Regions from separate parts of the Cyanobium sp. ATX 6E8 genome, predicted to be linked through region 1. Evidence: riboswitches for the same ligand, from Rfam matches in the RefSeq annotation. Region 1 holds a riboswitch; the other holds the start of a gene.
The links. Region 1 has a riboswitch for cobalamin ahead of KBY70_RS12020 (HupE/UreJ family protein). Riboswitches for the same ligand answer to the same signal wherever they lie in the genome.
Positions count from the first base shown of each region.

Region 1 (7,235 bases):
TTGGCGGCCGGGCTGTGCTGGTGCAGGATCCCGAGGTTGAGCTGCTGGGGCCACCAGTCGCGCGGCGCGGGGCCGCGGCCCGCCACCGCTGCTGCGCCGTGGTTGAAGGGGCACTTGCCGAGTTCGGTCATGGTGGCGCTGCTGGGATTTCATCCACTGTTCTGACCGTAGGCAGCACGATCTAGGCCGGATTGCGGTGGTCACAGTCCGTGACGGCTACCGTTGGGCTGCTGGGCCCTGAGCCCGCAACGGGCCCGGCCAGAACCCGAGCATGGCTATCTGCATCCAGGGGCCTGATCAAGCTGAGCGGGGTTTAGAGGCCGTCCATAGCCTTGGCTGATAAGCGCTCCCGGCTTGTTCGTTTCGGCGTCTGCCTAGTCGGCAATTGGAGAGAGCGGCGGAAACGAAAGCTCAGTGCTCAGCGGTCAGCTCTCCTGCCACCGCAGGTCTGCCAGCTGTCCAATAGGCGCGACAGCTCGTCTTTCATGGCGGCGAGCTCAGAGATCCGCAAGTTGATCGACTCCACCTTGGTCGCAATGCTGTCCTTTAAGACAGAGCAGTTGCACAGACCCGAGCGACGCACCTCCAGGATTCTCGACACCTCAGGGATCGCGACATCCATCGAGCGCAGGGCACGAATGATCGTGAGCTCAGCAAGATTCTCGTCATCAAACAAGCGGTAACCAGCGTCTGATCGTCCCTTGGGCTGGAGCAGTCCCTCGTCGCAGTAGAAGCGAATCGTCTTCACGGAAAGGCCTGTGCGCCTGGCCACCTCGCCGATGCGCAGGCCGGGAGTGGATGCCACTGACAGCGATCCTCGGCGGGCCATCGATCCCTCCACTGCATGGAAGCTTCCCAACGGTAGGCATCGGCAGGCTGCGAGAACCCTGAGCGCCAACCCTCCACCAGAGGCGCACTACTGGAGATGCCTGTTAGGGTTCTGTCCGGCAGGTTTTCTGCTCTCACCACCCTCCCGATGCCGCACCGTTTCAGTCCCTGGGGCGCCCCAGCGGTAGCCGCGCTGGGCGCCAACCTGTTGCTCTCGGCCGCCGGCCTTGCCGCGCCGGCCATCGGCACAGGCGGTGTGCCGGCCCTCTACCCAACCCAGGCAGAAGCGGAGAAGGCCGCCAAGCTGCACTTCAACTGCAAAGGGGCCCACAAGATGGGCAGCCAGTGGATGCCCTGTGCCAAGCACGGTGACGCTCCTGGCTCTGTGCACGCCCACTGAGGCCGTTCACTCCCATGGCCCAATGCGGTGACAAGCCCAAGCGGATTGCCTTCGGGGTGGCGCCCCTGGGCATCATCTCGATTGGCATCGTGCCGATGGGTGTGGTGAGCATCGGCGTGGTGCCAATGGGGGTCATCAGCCTCGGCGTGGTGGGGATGGGTGTCCTCAATGCCTGCGTGGTGGGGATGGGCGTGTTGGTGGTTGGCGTGAACGTGATGGGGGTCTGGTGGGCAGGTCTTGAGGGCATGGGGCCACGGCGCCTGGGGGCTCTTTCTGGTGCCCTGCATCAGCACCACCACGGTTCCGCCGGCCCGATGGCGCCGAACCTGATGGCCTACCCCACCCGCCAGGAGGCTTTGGAGCAAGCCCGCAAATTGGGCTGCAGCGGCGCCCATGCCATGGGATCCCGCTGGATGCCCTGCTCTGAGCACTCCCCATAGGGTCACGGTTTGGGCCCACCTGCTCGTGGCGGCGGTGGCCTCTGCGGTGCTGTCCAGCCATACAATGGAGAGATCGGTTCCAGCGGGTCACTCCCTGGAGGCAACGAGGAAAGTCCGGTGGGGTGCAGGTTTTGCCTGAGCCGAGTCCGGCACTGTCCCGCAGCTGTGATGGAGGCCACCAACGGCCGCCTCAGTCAGAACGCTCGCCGTGCACAACCTCTTCACCTCCGGCGCGGACCGGTTCTCTCAATGCCCCAGACCTTCTCAGCCAGAACTCTGGCCCTGATCGGTGGTGCGGCAGCACTGGCGCTGCTGCTCGATCAACCGGCTCAGGCCCATGGCATCGCCCACGGCGGCATCGCCGCCGGCTTCCTGCATCCGATCAGTGGAGTCGACCACCTGCTGCTGCTGATCGCCGTGGGGGCCGCAGCTTCCTGCATCTCGACCCAACTGCTGCTCTGGGCCCTGGCCGGTGCCGTCGGCGGCGGCGTCTTTGGGGCGATAGGAGGCACGTTGCCAGCACACGAGTTTCTCGCGGCGCTGGCAATCAGCGCGGTGGCGGTGCTGGTGCTGAGCTGCCTTCGTTCCAAGCAGGGTCCCCAGTTGGGTGCCTGTGCCGCCCTGGTGGCATCAGCGGTGGCGGTTCACGCCATGCTTCACGGGCTGGAGGCACCGGCTGACGGCTCTGCGGCGCTCTGGTGGTTGGGTGCCTTTGCCGGTTCAGTGCTGGTGAGCGGCGTCAGTTACCTAGTGCTGCGGCGTCTGCCCCTGGCCTGGACCCGGGGGGTGGCCCTGCTGCTCGCGCTCTGTGGTGGTGTGGCGGCGCTGGGGCCTGTTGGTCTGCTGATGCGCTGAGCCGCAACGGGGAAGGCTGCCCAGCTGGGGAACGAGGATCAGCCTCTGCTTGGTTCCTCTCCCCGGTCGTGCCCACCATGCCACTGCAGATCCGCCCCTATGAGGCGGCCGACTGGCCGGACGTGTGGGCTCTGCTGGAGCCGGTGTTCCGAGCTGGTGAAACGTTCCCCCATGACCCGGCCATCACGGAGGCAGAAGCACGGGTGGCCTGGGTGGAGCAGAGCCAGGCGGTGATGGTGGCTGTCGATCCGGCCGGGGCGGTGGTGGGCACCTACTACCTGAGGCCCAACTCTCTGGCCCTCGGCGCCCATGTCGCCAACGCGGGCTATGTGGTGGCTGAGCACTGCCGCCGCCAAGGGATCGGCAGCCGGCTCTGCCAGCACTCGCTGCAGGCGGCTCGGCGGCTGGGCTTTCGCTCGATGCAGTTCAACCTGGTGGTGAGCACCAACAACGCCGGCATCCACTGCTGGCAGAAGAATGGCTTCCAAGTGGTGGGCACCCTGCCGGGAGCATTCCGCCACCAGCGGTTGGGCTATGTGGATGCCCTGGTGATGGTGCAGGGGCTGCTGGAGGGGCCAACTCCATGAGGGTGGTGCCACTGCGCTTCAGTCCCGGCGACGACCTGCGCCTGGCGCTGGAAACCTGGATGGCTCAGCAGCAGGAGCAGGCTGGCTGCGTGATCAGCGCCGTTGGCAGCTTGTCGGTGCTCCAGCTGCGGCTGGCCGGCAAGCAGGAGAGCACCACGATCACGGGCGACCTGGAGATCCTCAGCCTCGCGGGCACGCTCTCGCCCGATGGGGTTCACCTCCATGTGGCTGTGGCCGACAGCCGCGGCACCGTGATCGGGGGCCATCTCTGCGCCGGCTCGCTGGTGCGCACCACCGCTGAGCTGATGGTTGGCCTGCTTGCGGAGTGGCGCTTCTGCCGGCAGCTGGATCCAGCTACCGGCTACGCCGAGCTGCAGATTCATCCCAGTGAACCCATCAGCGGCTCTTGATGCATAAGTTGTGCGAGCTAATGCAGCCCACCTGGAAAGACTTGCCCATTTTCTGGATCGTCGCGCAGTTGTTATTCGGACTACTGAGGCAAAAGTTGCTCGGCAACTAAAAGCTCAGCAGATCGATGAAGGTGATATCGAGCTCGCTTCCAAGCGGATCCCGCTAGTTCCTTTGAGTTCGATCACCAACGCGCTGCAATTGTTCAGACTGGCCGGCGTTATCGTTCTCAGGAAGATTGCTGAGCCTCATATCTATCGTGCAGGCCTCGCCCTGAAGCAGGGGCCAAGGCGGCCCCGCAGGTTTCAGGGGCGCAGGCTCCAGAAGCGATTGAAAGCAACCGTTGCCATCGTCCAGTCGCCAGGCCGCCACGCTCCGCCCGCTTAAATCGACGAGGCGCAGGCTGAGCGGCACATTCAGGGGCAGGCGGGGGTGGAGGCACGGGTAAAGAGCGCTCTGCCGGTAACGCAGCCCGATCGGCTGGGCTGGATCGGCAGGCCATCTCAGTGGTCTGTCGTTGAGATAAAGCTGAAACTGGCGGCGCATAGGGCCATTGGCACACAGCTCGAGGCGGCGCATCGAACTGTCCACGAAGCGGCTGGTGAACCCTCCCTCCACCGGGGTGTCGCAGAGCAAGGGCCAAGGCTCGAGTGCCTCACGAATGTCCAGGTCAGCGCCGCTGATGGGCTCGCTCCAATGCAGCAGCTGGGGGAATCGCCACCTCCAGATCTGGCGAAACACGCCGGATTCAAGCGGCAGACCAGCGGCGGCCAGATCAGCCAGCACGGCTTTGAGATCGGCCCAGAGCTGGCTGGGCAGCAGGGCCCGATCGTGAAGCTCCTCGCCCCAGGGGCGTAGCCCACGCGGCCGCTTCTGAGGATCCAGCAGGTGCACGGCCAATGCCCGCCAGAGCAGGGCCACGGCGCTGCTCCAGTGGTGGTTGGGCATCGATTCCAGCGCCCGGAATTCGATCAGGCCTTGGCAGCCTCCTGGCCAGGCTGGGTTCCAGAACTTATCCAGGCTGATCTCACTGCGATGGGTGTTGCCGCTGCGGTCGGCGTGCAGGTGACGCAGGGTTTCGCTGATCGCAACCCGCTGATCGCCGCTGCCCAGTTGCTCGAGGGTTGCACGGGCCAGCACCAGATCGAGCCAGTTGGCACTGCCTTCGTCGGGGCGTGGGGCCTGGGAGGCGGGCCCCACGCAGGGGCCGCTGAAGAGGTAAGCCAGGCATGGGTGATGCTGCCAGTAGCGCAGGATCCCCACCAGCCAGGCGGGGCGCGCAAAAAACGGGTGGCGCTCAGGTTCCAGCGATGGTCCGCCCCAGAGCAGGTGGTTGCCGCCGCCGGTGCCGACCTGACGTGCGTCGCGCCACTGCCAGGACCGCAGTCCCACAGCTGCACCGGCCTGCTCCAGGCACTCCAGCCAGTTGGCGTACTCGTGCCAGCAGCTGCACACCGGCAGGTTCACCTCAAGAACGCCGGGGTCAGCGGTGATCCCCAGCACCTGCCAGTGGCCAGCCGTGTCGAGCGGCAACACGCCGCTGAGCTCGGGTTCGCTCCAGAGTGCGCTGGCAGCAGCAATCGCTGTGAGCAGCTGCTCCAGCCGCAGGCGATCCAGGGGCGGCAGAAACAGTCCCCAGCCCTGGGGTGTGATCTCGAGGGTGAGCACCTGGCGGGGAACATCCTGAGGAAAGTGCTGCAGTGGCAGGCGCAGCCCAGCGGGTCCAGGCGCCGGGAGCAGGGTGCGCCGTTCTTTGGCCAGGGGCCAGAGCAGCGCCTGCCAGCGCTGATCGTCGTGACTGAGGGGGGCGGCCCAAACCTGGCGCTCTGGGTTCAGCGGATCGACCAGCGCAATCGGGTGCAACTCGCAGCCCAGGCCGGCCCCGATCGCAGCCAAGAGAGCGGGAGCGGCTGAAGCCTCCAGGGGCCGGCGTGGCTGTGAGTCCAGGCGTTGGGGCCAGCGCACCAGGGGGCCTCCACCACCCCCTCTGCCAGGAAAGTTGACGCCTCTCCATTCCGGTCACTTTTCCACCAGGGGGCTTGATGGAGCAGAGCAATGCGTCGCTACAGCGAGGCCGTCAAAGCTGATGTGAGAAGGCGGATGAGTCCGCCGCACCGCCAGAGCGTGGCCCAGATCTCAGCCGAGCTGGGCATTCACGTGGTCACCCTCTACAACTGGAGGAAGACCTGGCGGTTGCAGGGAGAGGTGGTGCCGGCATCCGAGAAGGAACCTGAGGGCTGGGGTGCCACCGACAAGTTCACGGTGGTGTTGGAAACCGCTGGGCTGAACGCCACCGAGCTCAGTGCCTACTGCCGCGAGCGGGGTCTGTACCCGGAACAAGTGGAACGCTGGCGGCAGGCATCCCAGGATGCCAATGAAAAGCCAGTGCTCACCTTGAAAGAGCAGAAGGAGCTGGAGAAGCTCCGTGCCCAGGACCAGCGGGAAATCAAGCGGCTCAAGCAGGAGCTCAGGCGGAAGGAGAAGGCTCTGGCGGAGGCGGCAGCACTGCTGATCGCCTCAAAAAAGATTCAGGCCTTCTGGGGAGAGGACGGGGACGATTGACCTCGCCCACCGACCGCCAGAAGGCTCTGCAGATCCTCGATGAAGGCATTGAAGGTGGTGCCCGTGCCAGCGAGCTTGTCGCCGACCGGCCAACTTCATTGTCGGCAGACAGCATCACCGTGACCCGCAACTTGTTGCGGCCGTGGATGTCGACCAGCTGGGCGCTGAAGGCAATGCCCGAGGCAAAGGCTGGTCTGGCTGCTTCGACCACAGCATCTAGATCAAGTGATGGAACGGCCTGCACCTGCTCCTGAAAGGAGGCCAGGGCGACAGTGAGAGCTCGCTCGGCACTGCCCTTTTCGTCGAGCAGTTCAAGAGCGTCGGTTGGCACGCCTGCGCGTGCGAGGGATTGGGTCATGACATCAGAGAGCCGGGCTTGTGCCCGCTGGCCTGAACTTAGCGGCTTGCTAACGCTAGGCGCAACTCCAGGCTCTGCTTGCAATCGTCTGGGTTGTCCCTGGCTGCGTCCGCCAGAGCGGCCGATCAGGCACCCAGCGCTTTCTGCTCCCAGGCGCCGATCCACTGCTCGGGAAGGAAATCCTCGCCATCAACCCAGAGCTGGGCCAGCTCAACCGAGCTGTAGTCGTCGATGGCCAGCACCTCTGAGAAACGCTTCTGGTGCTCCTTCGGTGCACCCTTGACCAGCTGCTCCAGGGCTTGGGTGACGTCGAGACCGCCTTCCTTGATCACGCGGCGCACGTGCTGGCGCCATTTCTGACAGATCTCCTCGGCGCGCTTCGAGGTCAGGGTCGGCGCTGGCGCTGCTTGAAAGGCCCTGGGCACCGGCACACAGCCGATGTAGCAGCTCCAGAAGTCCACGGCATCCCAGAGCTTGCCGTCATCGCCGTGTAGGGGCTCCGCATCCTTCAACTGGTCCTTCAACCGCTGCGACTTGACCGGTCCCCAGTCCTTCTCCTCCAGGCGACGGTTGAGCTCCTCGAGCTGGAAGAAGGCCTTCTGGCGCAGCTCACCGGCCTTGCCCTGCTCTATCACCGAGAGATTCCCGTAGGAGATCACCTCAAACTCGGCTTCTGTGCCCCATTCACAGGCGGTGTACTGGGTCCAGCCGTTACGGCGCCGCCAGTTGAGAAGCATCTTCCCGAAGGCTCTGCGGGACTCGTCCTGCCAGTCAAGGACGGCCTGGTACGTGCGCTT
Region 1 is NZ_JAGQCT010000017.1:61-7,295, forward strand. It holds partial or broken gene KBY70_RS12000 (hypothetical protein) at 1-131, opposite strand, end outside; gene KBY70_RS12005 (MerR family transcriptional regulator) at 419-805, opposite strand; gene KBY70_RS12010 (DUF3721 domain-containing protein) at 977-1,228, shown strand; gene KBY70_RS12015 (hypothetical protein) at 1,243-1,668, shown strand; cobalamin riboswitch at 1,726-1,894, shown strand; gene KBY70_RS12020 (HupE/UreJ family protein) at 1,918-2,523, shown strand; gene KBY70_RS12025 (GNAT family N-acetyltransferase) at 2,601-3,110, shown strand; gene KBY70_RS12030 (PPC domain-containing DNA-binding protein) at 3,107-3,520, shown strand; gene KBY70_RS12035 (transglutaminase family protein) at 3,684-5,414, opposite strand; gene KBY70_RS12040 (helix-turn-helix domain-containing protein) at 5,619-6,080, shown strand; gene KBY70_RS12045 (hypothetical protein) at 6,077-6,334, shown strand; gene KBY70_RS12050 (XRE family transcriptional regulator) at 6,564-7,175, opposite strand.

Region 2 (7,241 bases), on a different contig from region 1:
AGTCAACTTGGCCAACAACATCTGCCCTGGGATCGGGTGGATGTCTTGCTGGGTGATGAGCGCTGGGTGAGCAGCAGCGACCCTTCCAGCAACGCCCGCATGTTGCGGGAAACCCTGATGGCGGAAGCACCCGGCAGCCACGCCTGTCTTCATCCGGTGCCCACGGAGCTCAGCAGCCCGCAGGAGGGTGCTGAGGCCTATGCCGCCCAGGTGCAGCAACTGTGCGGGGGCACACCACCGGCCCTCGATCTGGTCTTGCTCGGGCTCGGTGACGATGGTCACACCGCCTCCCTGTTTCCAGGAACGGCCGCACCAACCGTCACGGATCGGGCGGTCACCTTGGGGGAGGGCAAGGGGCTGCCTCGCGTGACCCTCACCGCCCCCACGCTCTCGGCGGCGCGTCGGGTGCTTTTCTTGGTGAGTGGTGCTGGCAAGGTGCAGGCCTTGCAGCGCTTGCTGGATCCCTTGGAGTCGCCCGAGCGCACTCCAGCCAAGCTCGTTCAACCGGCTGATGAGGTGATGATCCTGGCCGATCGGGATGCAGCTGCAGGGCTGCAACGATGATCCCGATTGCAGCAGGCGACGGTTTCAGCGGCTGGCATGCCCTCAACGACACCGTGATGGGCGGACGCAGCCAGGGCGCCTGCCGCATCGGCCCCACGGGACTGGTGTTTGAAGGCACCTTGATTGCTGAGGGGGGTGGCTTCATCAGCTGCCGCTCGCCCCTGTTTTCACCGCCCTTGGATCTCTCCAGCTGCAGTGGCCTGGAGCTGGAGCTGGTGGGCGATGGACGCCGGTTCAAGCTGGCGGTGGCCTGTGCCGACGGCTTCGGCGGGCTCACCAATTTGATTCCTGGTGGCCTGCGTTGGGTGGTCGAATTCGGCACGGCAAACTCGGGAATGACGCTGGTGCGGATTCCCTTCGCCGACCTGACAGCCTCCGTGCGCGCCAAACCCGTCGGCCTACCAGTGCGTTTTGATGCGAGCCGGATCACGCGGCTGCAACTGCTGCATTCCCGTTTCGCCGATGATGGGGGGCTGAATGCAGGCTTTCGAGCCGGCCCGATCCACCTCGAACTGCACGCCATCCGTGGCTACCCCTGAGCTGGTCAACAGCAACCTGCAGCAGTTGGTGGCCGCCGCGGCCGACCTCTGCCGCAAACCGCTGCGGCATGCGGTGCTGCTGGTGGGTGAAGCGGAGAGCTGTGACGATTGCTGCCTGCGGCTGGAGGCACGCCATCCCGATGGCGAGCGTTGGCCCGATGGCGATCTGGAGCTGGAGATCTACCGCAGTGGTGGCGATCTCAACCTCACCTTGGCGTGGTGTCAGGGGCCTGATCGCCCACTGTTGTGGCAGGGGAGCCATCCGGTGTGGATGGAGGCTGAATCGGGTCTGCGCTGCGAGCGGCCTGCAGATGGTGCGCCCCTGGAGGCCCTGGCGAGGCGGCTCAGGGCCCTGTTGATTCCCGTCGACTGATGGTCAGGGTTGATCGGTGACGGCCCCCAGGCTGCTGGAGCTCACCTGACGGGCGTATTTGCCCAGCACTCCCGTTTTGTAGCGGGGTGCGGGCCTGGTCCAGGCCGCGCGGCGCTGAGCGATCTCATCGTCGCTGACATTGAGCTGGATCAGCAGCTGGTTGGCGTCCACGGTGATGCTGTCGCTCTCGTGCACCAAGCCGATGGTGCCACCCACGGCGGCCTCGGGGGCCACGTGGCCCACCACCAGGCCGAAGGAGCCACCGGAAAAACGACCATCGGTGATCAGGGCCACCGAATCCAGCATCCCCTGGCCCACGATCGCGGCGGTGGGGCTCAGCATCTCGCGCATGCCCGGTCCTCCAACGGGACCCTCCTGGCGCACCACGACCACATCACCGGGTTGGATCTGCTTGTCGAGGATCGCGGCCAGACAGGATTCCTCGCTTTCAAACACCCGGGCCGGGCCAGTGATTACCGGATTCTTGACGCCGCTGATCTTGGCCACAGCACCTTCTTCGGCCAGGTTGCCCTTGAGAATCGCCAGGTGCCCCTTGGCATAGAGCGGATTGCTGAGGGGGCGGATCACGTCCTGCCCTGCGGGCGGCGCAGAGGGCACCTCAGCGAGCACCTCCTTGAGGGTCTTGCCCTCGATGGTCTTGCAGTCGCCGTGGAGCAGACCGGCATCGAGCAGCAGCTTCATGACCTGGGGGATGCCGCCGGCCTGGTGCAGCTCAACGGTCACGTAACGGCCACTGGGCTTGAGGTCGCAGATCACCGGCACCCGCTGGCGGATGGTCTCGAAGTCGTCGATCGAGAGATCGACCCCGGCGGTGCGGGCCACGGCCAGCAGGTGGAGCACCGAGTTGGTCGATCCACCCACCGCCATGATCACGCTGATGGCGTTCTCAAAGGCTTCGCGGGTGAGCAGATCGCGGGGACAGATGTTGGCTTTGATTGCTTCGACCAGCACCTCGGCGCTGCGGGCGGCGCTATCGGCCTTTTCGGGATCCTCGGCCGCCATGGTGGAGCTGTACGGCAGGCTCAGACCCAGCACCTCAAAGGCGGCGCTCATCGTGTTGGCGGTAAACATGCCGCCGCAGCTGCCGGCGCCCGGACAGGCGTTCTTCTCGATCGCCGTGAGCTCCTGCTCGTCAATGCGGCCGCCGCTGTATTGGCCCACCGCCTCAAAGGCGCTCACCACGGTGAGATCGCAGGCGCCGAGTTTGCCGGGCTTGATCGTGCCGCCATACACAAAAATGGAAGGAATGTTCATGCGGGCCATGGCCAACATGGCGCCGGGCATGTTTTTGTCGCAGCCACCGATCGCCAGCAGAGCATCCATGCTCTGGCCGTTGCAGGCCGTTTCAATCGAATCAGCGATCACCTCCCGGCTTACCAGGGAATACTTCATCCCCTCGGTGCCCATCGAAATGCCGTCGCTCACCGTGATGGTGCCGAACAGTTGGGGCATCGCCCCGGCCGCATGGGCAGCCGCTTCCGCCCGTTGGGCCAGCTCGTTCAAGCCGAGGTTGCACGGCGTGATCGTGCTGTAACCGTTGGCAATGCCGATGATCGGTTTGCTGAAATCGCCGTCACCGAAGCCAACAGCCCGCAGCATGGCGCGGTTGGGGGAGCGCTGGATCCCCTGGGTAATCGCGGCGGAGCGAAGCATGGGCGGCTGCGGTGTCTCTGATGGAAAACCTACCCACCGGCCCTGAGCCGCCAGTGGCCTCAGCCTTGGGTGTTCATGGATTCCAGCTGACGGCGCACATCGTCGATGGCCTGGTTGAGCTCGTGCACGCGATCGTGCAGGTCGCGCTCGTGCGGCTCGCTCGGCGTGCCTGTGCCAACTTCGGCGGACACCGGGGTCCGCAGGGCTGAGAGCCGTAGGGAACGTGGCTGGCGAGGCTGTTGGCGGCGCCGTTCAGCCTCCGACAGCAACCACCAGGCCAAACCAGCGGCACCGATCACGGCCCCGGCCATGACGCTGAGGGCCGATCCGCCGCCCCCTTGGGTGGAACAGCCGTTGCGATCGCCCATTGCTGACAGTTGCTCTCTTACCAGCCTAGGCATGGGCTGGGCTGGATTCCATCACGGGGTGGCAACCACCGTGCCGCCAAAGAGGCGCTCGGCCACCGGGCCGATACCGGGCACGATCTGACCCGGTTCATTGAGATCTGGATCGATCCCCGCCGTGTACAAGGTGAGGGCGCCATGGCGTTCTCCCACCGCCTTGAGACCGGGACCCGAAGCCAGCGCGGTTACCACCCGCAGCCGATCGCCGCTTACGCCGAGGGTGGCCAATTGATCGAGCAGCTGGATTAACGACGTCCCGTCAGCCAGTTCAGCTGTGAACACCAGCACTCCACAGCGGGATTCAATCGGGCCATCCAAACCGGTCAGGACTCCGCCGTGGTCCCACAGGTGCCGCACTTGGGCCGCAGGAATCACGGTTTGGGCGCCCTGCCAGAGGCCTAGGCCCGCCGTGAGATGGGGCAGGGCCAGCAAGGGAATCGCCGGATCAACCAGATCGGCCTCACACGGACCGAGGTGGGTATCGAGCACCAGGCGCCGGTGGGGTAACCAATCGCGCAGGGCCTCATAGGTGAGCCATCGCCCGAGCTCAGCGGTGGCCGTGACGTAAAGAGCAGGGGGGGTGTGGCGATCCCGCAGCACGCCCAGCCAGTGGGCGATCAGGGGGTGGGGCGGGACTACAACCCGCAAGGCCATCGCCATGGTTGACATAACTTGATGGCTCACCGTAAGTGCGCGCCCATGGGCTCCCATTCCTCCAGAACTGAGAGCCGTTGGTCCCGATGGGTTGTGGCGTGCCTGACGCTGGTGCTGGTGTGGAGCTTGGGGGTGGCGCCGGCCTCGGCCATTACGGCTCCGGAGCTGCGTAGCCAGCGTTCACTTCAGGATCTCCAGCCCGATATGCACGGCCGCAACCTGCAGCAGCAGGAATTTCTCAAAGCGTCGCTGGCGGGTTTTGATCTGAGCGCGGCAGATCTGCGGGGTGCGGTGTTCAACAGCAGCGACCTGCAGGGCGCCGATCTGCGGGAGGCCAACCTGGAGGACGCGGTGGCCTTTTCCAGCCATTTCGAAGATGCGGACCTGCGCGGGGCCCTGTTTCGCAACGCCATGCTGATGCAGAGCCACTTCAAGGGCGCCAACATTGAAGGTGCCGACTTCACTGATGCGGTTCTGGATTTGCCGGAACAGAAGGCACTGTGCAAACGCGCCGCTGGGGTCAACCCGGTGACGGGGGTGGAGACCCGGGACAGCCTGGCGTGCCGGTAGGGCTTCAGCCGGATACCATTAGCGCTCCGGTTCCGGTGGGGAACAGCCACCGGAGGTAAGGGGGAAAGTCCGGTGCAAATCCGGCGCTGTCCCGCAGCTGTGAAGGCGCGCTTTTGATCGATCCGTCCCCTCCCGGGAACTGGTCTCGACCAGCCGCCCAGTCAGAACGCCCGCCGGTGTTGATTGATCTACGGCGCGGACCGGCCCCATGACACCTCTGGATTTGCATCGTTTCGGCTCGCCCCAGGCCGCACAGGCATTGGGCCTCGGCCTGCTGGCGTCCCTGCTCCTGATCCCCTTCTGGAGCGCAGCTCCGGCGTTGGCTCACCACGTCGCCGATCTCAGCGCGATGCAGCCGACTGTGCTGAACGGGATCTTGAGCGGTCTGGCCCACCCGGTGTTGGGGCCAGACCACCTGCTCTTCCTGCTCGCGCTCTCCCTGGTGGGACTGCAGCGCCGCCTGCGCTGGGCCCTGGGCCTGCTGGTGGTGGGTCTGCTGGGCAGTGCCTCCGGTCTCATCTGGCCTGGCTTGCCCGGGGCCGAGATCCTCGTGGCAACCACCCTCGTTGTGGAGGCTTTGGTGTTGCTGCGTCGCCTGCCAGCCCTGACGCTGTTGCCTGCGATGGCCCTGCACGGCTACGTGCTGAGCGGCCCGGTGTTCGGCTGGAGCACCATGCCGCTCACGGCCTACGGCTTTGGATTGCTGCTCTCCCAGGCAGCTCTGTTGGTGATGTCTCTCGTGGTGCTGCGGCCTGCCGTGTCTCGCCTCTCCCCCACCGCCCTGCGCTGGCTGGCCTTGGCCCTGATCGGCTGCGGCGGCACCTGGGCCTTGGCCGGGCTGGCGGCCTGAGATGGCCAACCCAAGCGGACGCCTGCCGGTCACCGTGGTGACCGGTTTTCTGGGTGCCGGCAAAACAACCTTGTTGCGGCATTTGTTGCTGCACAGCGGTCAAAGGCTGGCTGTGCTGGTCAACGAATTCGGTGAGGTCGGCATCGATGGGGCCCTGCTGCGCAGCTGTGGGTTCTGCCCCGACGACGACGTAGACAGTCGGCTGATTGAGCTGGCCAATGGCTGCCTCTGCTGCACCGTGCAGGAAGACTTCCTCCCCACCATGGAGCGGCTTCTGGAGCGAACCGACAACCTCGATGGAATCGTGGTCGAGACCAGTGGTCTGGCCCTGCCCGAGCCCTTGATTGCCGCCCTGCACTGGCCCGAGATCCGCACGCGGATCCGCCTCCATGGGGTGGTGGCCATGGTTGATGGTGAGGCATTGGCCGCCGGCAGCGTGGTGGCCGATCCTGCGGCCCTCGAGGCGCAGCGCCTGGCCGACCCCAGCCTTGACCACGCCTCAGCCATTGATGCGTTGTTTGCGGAGCAGCTGGAGGCGGCTGATCTGGTGCTGATGAGCCGTGCCGATTGCCTCGCCTCAGAGGCCATGGAGGCCGTGCATCAGCGCCTCAAGCCCCTGCTCCGGCCAGGGGCCGTTGTGCTTCCGGTTGCCCGCGGAAACGTCGATCCTGAGCTCGTCCTGGGCCTGGAACGCCGGGCCAGCAACGATCGCTCTGATGATCACGAAGGCCACCACGATGCGCATGCCCACCACGACCATGAGCACCACGACCATGAGCACCACGATCACAGCCATGTAGCGATCGAAGCGCTGGCCCTGGATCTTCCAGGTGCGTTTGGGCGCCAGGCTTTGGAGCAACAGCTGGCGCAGCTGCTGCGCCAAAGCGCAGTGATCCGCCTCAAGGGACGGCTTTGGCTGCCGGGTAAGGCCCGTCCCCTGCAGATTCAGGCAGTGGGCCCCCGCCTGGAGTGCTGGTTTGACGCGGGGGGCGCTGCCCCAACTGACGCCGACACTCATAGCCCTGGGCTTGAGCTGGTGGTGCTGGGATTTCAACTCGACCAGGGGGCGATCGAAGCCTCCCTGCAGCAGGCCAACCAGCTCAATACCAGGGCCGCTTAGTCGAGGGGAATGTCACCCTGGGCGCAGACGCCGTTCCAGCAGAGGGCCGGGCCAGCGATCCAGGAGGTTTCCACGGCGATCCAGTTGCCGCCACTCGATCCACGCTGGTGGCCGCGAATTGGGTTCTGCATGCGCACCGTGCCCGAGCCGTCGTGGCGGAAGCCAATGCGGCGCTTGCCCACCACAAGGGTCCAGCGCGCTCCAAGCTCCTCCACCTCCATGGCGCAGCCCTGCCATGGCCCATCCCCAACCCTGCAGCGAAGCGGCACGGCAGAGGCACTTCTCGGCTTGTGGGCCCGGCCATGGTGGCCGCGGGCTTAAACAGGCCCCCCAAGGCCGCAACAGCAACCCACAGCGCCACCTGTCCAGGCGCTGACAGGCAGCGATGCAGGCAGCGCGGAGATGGGTTGTTAAACCGGGACACGGCCGGACGACAGGGGGGCTGCCTTCAAGCTGATCAGCGGCGCGGGTGAAGGTCCACCGGGCTGCCAAG
Region 2 is NZ_JAGQCT010000002.1:186,518-193,758, forward strand. It holds gene pgl (6-phosphogluconolactonase) at 1-564, shown strand, start outside; gene KBY70_RS03025 (CIA30 family protein) at 561-1,103, shown strand; gene KBY70_RS03030 (hypothetical protein) at 1,090-1,476, shown strand; gene ilvD (dihydroxy-acid dehydratase) at 1,480-3,150, opposite strand; gene KBY70_RS03040 (hypothetical protein) at 3,210-3,518, opposite strand; gene KBY70_RS03045 (uracil phosphoribosyltransferase) at 3,570-4,214, opposite strand; gene KBY70_RS03050 (pentapeptide repeat-containing protein) at 4,254-4,778, shown strand; cobalamin riboswitch at 4,789-4,971, shown strand; gene KBY70_RS03055 (HupE/UreJ family protein) at 4,987-5,628, shown strand; gene cobW (cobalamin biosynthesis protein CobW) at 5,630-6,748, shown strand; gene KBY70_RS03065 (hypothetical protein) at 6,745-7,017, opposite strand.
Region 2: it holds a riboswitch for cobalamin, as region 1 does, so the genes downstream of both, KBY70_RS03055 (HupE/UreJ family protein) here and KBY70_RS12020 (HupE/UreJ family protein) in region 1, are expected to answer to the same signal.